3 regions of the Pelosinus baikalensis genome follow, and region 1 is predicted to be linked to each of the others. Evidence: riboswitches for the same ligand, from Rfam matches in the RefSeq annotation. Region 1 holds a riboswitch; each other region holds the start of a gene.
The links. A riboswitch is a leader RNA that binds a small molecule or an ion and turns the genes downstream of it on or off. The one in region 1 is predicted to bind cobalamin.
Positions count from the first base shown of each region.

Region 2: it holds a riboswitch for cobalamin, as region 1 does, so the genes downstream of both, nikA (nickel ABC transporter substrate-binding protein) here and cobI (precorrin-2 C(20)-methyltransferase) in region 1, are expected to answer to the same signal.
Region 3: it holds a riboswitch for cobalamin, as region 1 does, so the genes downstream of both, LMF89_RS20465 (PfkB family carbohydrate kinase) here and cobI (precorrin-2 C(20)-methyltransferase) in region 1, are expected to answer to the same signal.

Region 1 covers NZ_JAJHJB010000014.1:29,519-31,795, reverse strand. The annotation lists gene LMF89_RS11480 (sirohydrochlorin cobaltochelatase) at 1-257, opposite strand, end outside; gene cobI (precorrin-2 C(20)-methyltransferase) at 317-1,024, opposite strand; cobalamin riboswitch at 1,357-1,537, opposite strand; gene LMF89_RS11470 (SDR family NAD(P)-dependent oxidoreductase) at 1,654-2,277, opposite strand, start outside.
Region 2 covers NZ_JAJHJB010000046.1:26,329-28,605, forward strand. The annotation lists gene LMF89_RS21855 (opine metallophore biosynthesis dehydrogenase) at 1-258, shown strand, start outside; cobalamin riboswitch at 386-568, shown strand; gene nikA (nickel ABC transporter substrate-binding protein) at 989-2,277, shown strand, end outside.
Region 3 covers NZ_JAJHJB010000039.1:29,933-32,209, reverse strand. The annotation lists gene LMF89_RS20470 (hydrolase) at 1-301, opposite strand, end outside; gene LMF89_RS20465 (PfkB family carbohydrate kinase) at 582-884, opposite strand; cobalamin riboswitch at 1,200-1,381, opposite strand; gene LMF89_RS20460 (iron-containing alcohol dehydrogenase) at 1,520-2,277, opposite strand, start outside.

The DNA.
Region 1 (2,277 bases):
ATAACAATTTTGGAAGTAAAAGCTCTATATACATCATATTCAGGAAAGGCTTGGGCAATACGTTTTTCTACACTCTCAATATTTAATTGACGAGCTTCTGCAAAAGTAGTACCGAAGCTTACCACAACGATGGCTTTTTGACTTTTTGGTACCTCTTGCGCACTTGCATTTGATAAGCCAAATGCACTAGCACCCAGTAATAAGGAAACACTTAATGCAAAACTCATAGCGATTTTATATAAAAAATTCATTTTCATTTCTACAACTCCCCACTCAGTTTTCTATGTGCTAGGTCTTTGGGGTAATCATATTGCACTTAACCAAGCTTACGTTTTTTAGCCAAGATTGTAGACAAATAATTAACACTTGTTGGATCCACTTCATCCAAATTATAACTAATTTGTTCATCAGGCAAACCACAGCGACTAATCATAACAGAATTTTCACCAAAACCATGCTCTTTCAACTTCGCTATAACCTGTCCAAAATTTTTGTAAACTTTCATTAATACAACATTATCGACGACTCCCAATATAGCATCTAACTCTTCTTCTGACATCGTCGCCGGAATAATGCTAAGTATATCATTTCCTTCTGCCAGCGGCTGACCTAATTGACTGCCAATCGCACAAAAAGCCGGAACCCCAGGTATGGTTTCAATAGCATAACCAGAATCCTTTAACAAACGATATACATACATATAAGTGCTATAAAACATAGGATCACCCAATGTTAAAAACACAACTTTTTTCCCAGCCTGCAGTTCTGCCAGAATACTATTTTTATTGTTTTCCCATGCATTGGCTAGCGTAGCAGCATCATTTACCATCGGGAAAACCAACCTCAATATCTCAACATCTGTTTTCAAGTACGGATGAGCAATCGATAGTGCTGTACTACCTTCTTTTTTTTCTGTTTTAGGGGCAATTACCACATCCGCGTTTCTTATCACCTCCACTGCTTTTAATGTGAGCAGCTCTGGGTCTCCTGGCCCTACACCAACACCGTAAAAAATTCCTGCCATAATGGCCTCCTTAACTATAATTTGTGGTACAACATATACAAGTACATATAACGATAACTGAGTAAAACGAGAATTTGCACTCTTAATTTTACCATTATCCAATAATCTTGACCAGCACTCTGAAAAATTAGAAAATTGGCATGAAAGCCAATTCAGCTACAATCCTACTGGACAATCATCGTTACTAGCGCAAAAAATCTTCCGTCACACATAACGGAAGATTTCAATAAATACAATTATAGTAGCCTGCCATCATATAAACACGTCACTATCATGTGTAATATACAACAGTATAACTGTACGAATCTCCTCCCCATCTCTCGCAGGTTTTAACGGTGATTGCTGTATAGGCAGTTCTCCTGACTCTGAATCATTGCTTCCCCAAGCCTTCCCAAGTTTAATCTCAGTGGCATAATTATGGGGTTACTCCTCATTACAGTGGCGGGACCGCGCCGGAATTTAACCGGACTTCCCTATTAAGCCCCAAAGGGCACCTATACCATCCATATGAAATTTTGCTGTCCACTCTTATTTAGAGTATTATAAATACTTTTTCTTGTCAAGGACATACTTGGTAATATTCTATACTCTTTTTTTTATTTTAACGATCTTGTTATATCAGCACCAATCTAACACGCAGTTAAGCCGCCATCCACTGTCCACACTGCACCGTTAACAAAGGATGCCTGATCCGATGCCAGAAAGCAGATTACATGAGCCACCTCATGAACTTTGGCAATTCGCCCTATTGGATACATCGATGCCATGTCTCGTAAATATTCCTCTGGATTGTTTACCTCTGCTAATTGCTGTTTAAGCATAGGCGTATCCACATCACCAGGGCATACGCAATTAGCACGGACACCATAGTGAATACTTTCTAAGGACAATGCCTTTGTAAAGGTCGTCACCGCTCCCTTTGAAGCGCAATAGGCAGTACATAAACAATTACCATTAATCCCTGCATCAGAAGACACGTTAATAATAGCTCCACCACCCCTCTGCCGCAAATAAGGCAAAGCAGATTTACAAATAAAATAGGTACCTTTTATATTGATATTCATGATGTGATCAAACTCATCTTCCGTAACTTCACCAATGATTTTTTCCATATATATACCAGCAGCATTGATAACAATATCCAGACCGCCGAACTGGGCTGCAGTTTTTTCTACTACTTCTTGGCATTGACTCACAGAACTGACATCACCTTGTATAAAACATACATTATCAGCATAGGATGCTAACTCGAG
Region 2 (2,277 bases), on a different contig from region 1:
TATAAACAAGTTTATAAAGACCAGAATGAAAAATGGGTTTTTCCAAGAATTCCTTTTGAAGATTATAAAAGACTTAAGCTTATCTATGGCTTAGCTCAGAAAAAAGATATTCAAATGCCGCAAACTTTGAAGTTAATAGAGTTTTTCGAGAAAAAATTATATCAATTCTTAAAAGAAAATGATAAAGAGCTTTCTTGTCTAGGAATTTGTAATGATTCAATGCAAGATGAAATAGATGCGATAGCAAAGAGTCGCTAATTATGTAGTATAATAAACTAGGGGATTTGGTATTAATGAATAGAGACAATACATATTGTAAAGATAAAAATATTGACAAACTAGAAATTCCATATTATAGTATGAAAAAAGGTAATAGTTACTAAATTTTCATATGGATGGTATAGGTGCCCTTCGGGGCTTAATAGGGAAGTCTGGTTTAACTCCAGCGCGGTCCCGCCACTGTAATGAGGAGCGACCCCATGGTTGTGCCACTGAGATGGAAGTCTTGGGAAGGTATGGGAGAGCAATGATCCAGAGTCAGGAGAACTGCCTATATATCAATCACCGATTGACCTGCGAGAGATGGGGAGGGGATTTGTGCAATTTATTATTGTGCTTATTTCATCCTAGCTGTTATATCAGCTAGGATTTATTTATAGTTTTATATCCTTGCCAAGCTCTCGGTCTATTTCGAGAGCTTTTTATTATGCCTTAAAATCAAATATTAATAATAATGTTATTAATTAATATATATTAGTGGCAATTTTAAGCATAAAATAATTGATACTGATTACTAATCTAGGTAAAAGATATACCGAGTTTAAGGGCTAGGAGGATGGTCAGATGATTTTTAAGTAGTGTGATACGATTGAATATCCACTGTCTAAGTGCAATTGCTTTATCAAGGAGTTTAGTCTTATTCAAATTAGAACTTTCTATTTTTTATAGTCTAGGAAGATTAACACATAATTGGAAGGATGGTCTTATCATGTATTCATTTATAAATCAAAAGAATAACTTTCTAACAATTCTTTGTTCACTTTTCCTATGTGCGGCGATATTAATGTCAGGCTGCAGTAAAGATACGAATCAGCTGGTTAATGAAAATGACAAAAAATTAACCCTTATCTTTAATCTTAAAACGGGCAGTCTTGATCCTCACAATAGTGAAGTAGCACTAAAGGCAGGTGTGGTGGAGACACTTGTAAGGCTGGATGATAATCTAGAGGTTAAACCTTGGCTAGCAACCAAATGGGAAGCGACGGACGGGCGCACTTGGGTATTTACTATTCGAGATGGTGTAACCTTTCAGGATGGAACAACACTAGATGCGGCTGCTGTGAAAGCCTCCTTTGAAAGAGGTATAGCCGTGAGTAAATTGCTGGCAGGAGTGTTAAAGAGTGCTTCTATAGAAGCTAGTGGACAGCAGTTGACGATTATTACGAAGCAGCCACATCCCTCATTGCCCTCAGAATTGGTAAGTCCTTATGCCTCAATTATTAGTGTGGAAGCAGAAAAGAAGATGGGAACAGCTGCGTTTAATATGGCTCCTGTAGGGACTGGTCCATTTAAAATAACAAAATTTACTCCGAATATTGATATTTTGTTAGATCGTTATGATGGCTACTGGGACGGTAAAGCAAAATTGAGCCAAGTTAATTTCAAATTCAATGAAGACGGTAACGTAAGAGCATTGGCACTACAATCTAAAGAAGCAGATGTAGTATACCAGATTCCGCCAGAAACTGTAGCTGCAATCCAAAAGGATAATCAGCTTAGAGTGGACTCCATTGCCAGTCTTAGAGTTCACTTTCTGCTATTCAACCACCAGCAGCCTTTACTTCAGGATGTTAGAGTTAGAAAGGCGCTTGATTTGCTGATTAATCGGCAAAGCATTGCAAAAGATATTATGCTTGGATATGCAACACCAGCGAACGGTCCCTTCAATCCTAATTTGCCTTTTGGCAATAAAGATGCCATTAAACCGTTGAATACAGCAGAAGCAAAAAAATTACTAGAGGAAGCTGGGTTTAAAGCAGGCAGCAATGGGAAACTGGAGAAGGACGGAAGACCGCTGACATTCCAGATGTTAACCTACAAAGGACGACCAGAATTACCGCTTATTGCTCAATTGCTTCAATCAGATGCAGCAAAAATCGGCGTAGACCTGCAGATTAAAATGGTAGAAAATATTGATACCTATTTACGAGAGAATAAGGATTGGGATTTAGTAACGTATAGTAACTTAACTGCACCGCGTGGTGATGGAGGATACTT
Region 3 (2,277 bases), on a different contig from region 1:
CTGCAATGATAACATTTTTACTGTCCCGCTCATGAAGTTCCTTGACTAACGCCTCATTGCCGCAACAACTAAATGTCGTTTTGTCATGGTATTCTGAAAAATATGGACGCAATTGTTCAATGGTATTTCCCAATCCTTTTGGATATTGCTGAGCAGCCATGATCGGAACCTCTAATGCTTTTAATCCTTCTATAAGAGTCATTATTTTTTTAGCTATAATCTCACCGCCAACAATATAAGGAAACAGTTTTTCTTGCACATCCACCATCAAAAATTGAGAATTTTCTTTTTCCAAGCGCATATATTTCCCCCTCTTCTTTATTAAAATGATAGAAGACTATCATAATGCTGCAACAAAATCTTATTCTCCTATTTAGCTATTATTTGAAGAAACTCCTTCATTATACTTTATGTTTTTCGCAGCATAAATTTTTTCAAGAAGATATGCAGCAGAATCCAAGAAAGCCCTACAGATGAATTAACAGCTGGAGGGCTCTAAGCATGCGCGTCGTTTCAGATATTCCCACATACATAATCTATACAGTTTATTATCTTGCCTTTTTTTAATTTATTTAAAGCATTTACATCAATTTATGAACTTTTACTTTTTTTATTAAATCTTCTACTTCAACCTTATTTATTATTCCTGCTCCATGATGCAAAGCATTAGATGCAGCAGTAGCCGTAGCTAATTTGATCATGTCCGTTATTCTCATTCCCCTTGCTATCCCTATGGCAAATCCAGCAACAAGAGCATCACCACAGCCAACAGAATTAATTGCCTCTACAATAGGTGGAGACACTTTAAAAATTTCTCCATTATGACCTACTAACGCTCCCTGTGAGCCCATTGATAAAACAAATAACTGAATACCGTCATGCAAATATTGTTGACCTGATCTTTCTTATACGATAAAAAAAAGTTCCGTTTTCACGGAACTTAGCTGTCCTTCCCAAAACAACTCACAACATAGCAAAGGATAATGAAAGTTTGGATCATATGTTAGCTATTCCGTAACCAGATACGAAACAGTCACATAACAAGTAAAAAATCTCCCGACCACTGCTGGTCGGGAGAAACAATTAAGAGCATCATAGCAATACTTATAGAAAATCCTAGCGAAAAATTGCGCTAGGATATAAGTACAATACAACATTTGCTGTGCACTTAATCCCCTCCCCATCTCTCGTGGGTAAAAACGGTGATTGTCAAATAGGCAGTTCTCCTGGCTCTGGATCATTGTTTACCCAAACCTTCCCAAGACAGTTGTCTCAGTGGTATACCTTGGGTTCACTCCTCATTACAGTGGCGGGACCGCGCCGGCATTAGACCGGACTTCCCTATTAAGCCCCTTGGGGCACCTATCTCAACGTATGGAATTTTATAACATTCATATTGGTAACTACTTACATAGTAACACTTTATTTTACTATGCACAAGTCTATAAATTTTATTTATTACATTTTGGAATCGATAGGATGCAAATTTACCATAATGAAAGTTTCTATTTCAATTTGCTTATAACGAATCCAGATAAATGGCAGCAACCGTTTCCCGACTTGCTTCAATTGGCGCCATACTTAAAAGCAGTTCCAAACTAGGAGTTTTAAAAGCAAGGTCTGTCAATCGGGCTACATCACTGTCAACAAAGCCTTCTTCTCGTAAGCTTTGCTTCATGCCATGTTTCTTAAGCCACTGTTTTAAACCAATATATACTGCCTCTGCTTCCGTTGCTTCCCCTTTTAAACCAGGCACAATTGGTGCCAAGATATCCGCCAAAATGGCGGCTTTAGCCGGATAGATATGTTTTACTACTGCAGGCAATAATACTGACAAGCCCGACCCATGAGGCAAATCAGCTTTGATACCGCTAAGAGGATGCTCCATGGCATGGGTAAAGTGCAGCAATCCATTGTCAAAAGAAGCCCCTGCAATCATCGAAGCGTATAATAAATAATAGCGAGCTTCCAAATTCTTTGGATCTTCTTGTGCCAATGGCAAGTAACGGGTAACAAGTGAGATTACTTCGCGAGCCAACGTTACAGCATATATATTCCCCAGCTTCGTGGTAGCTGCTTCAATGGCATGATTGACAGCATCAATGGATACATAAGCAGTCTGTTCTGGCGGCAAAGTAGTCATAAGTGCCGGATCATCAATAGAATATAGAGGATACAAGCATTCATAGGCAAGGACTGGCTTATACTCTTTCTCCGGTATACTGACAACAGCAAAGCGATTGGCTTCCGTTCCAGTTCCATGCGTCAAATTAATGG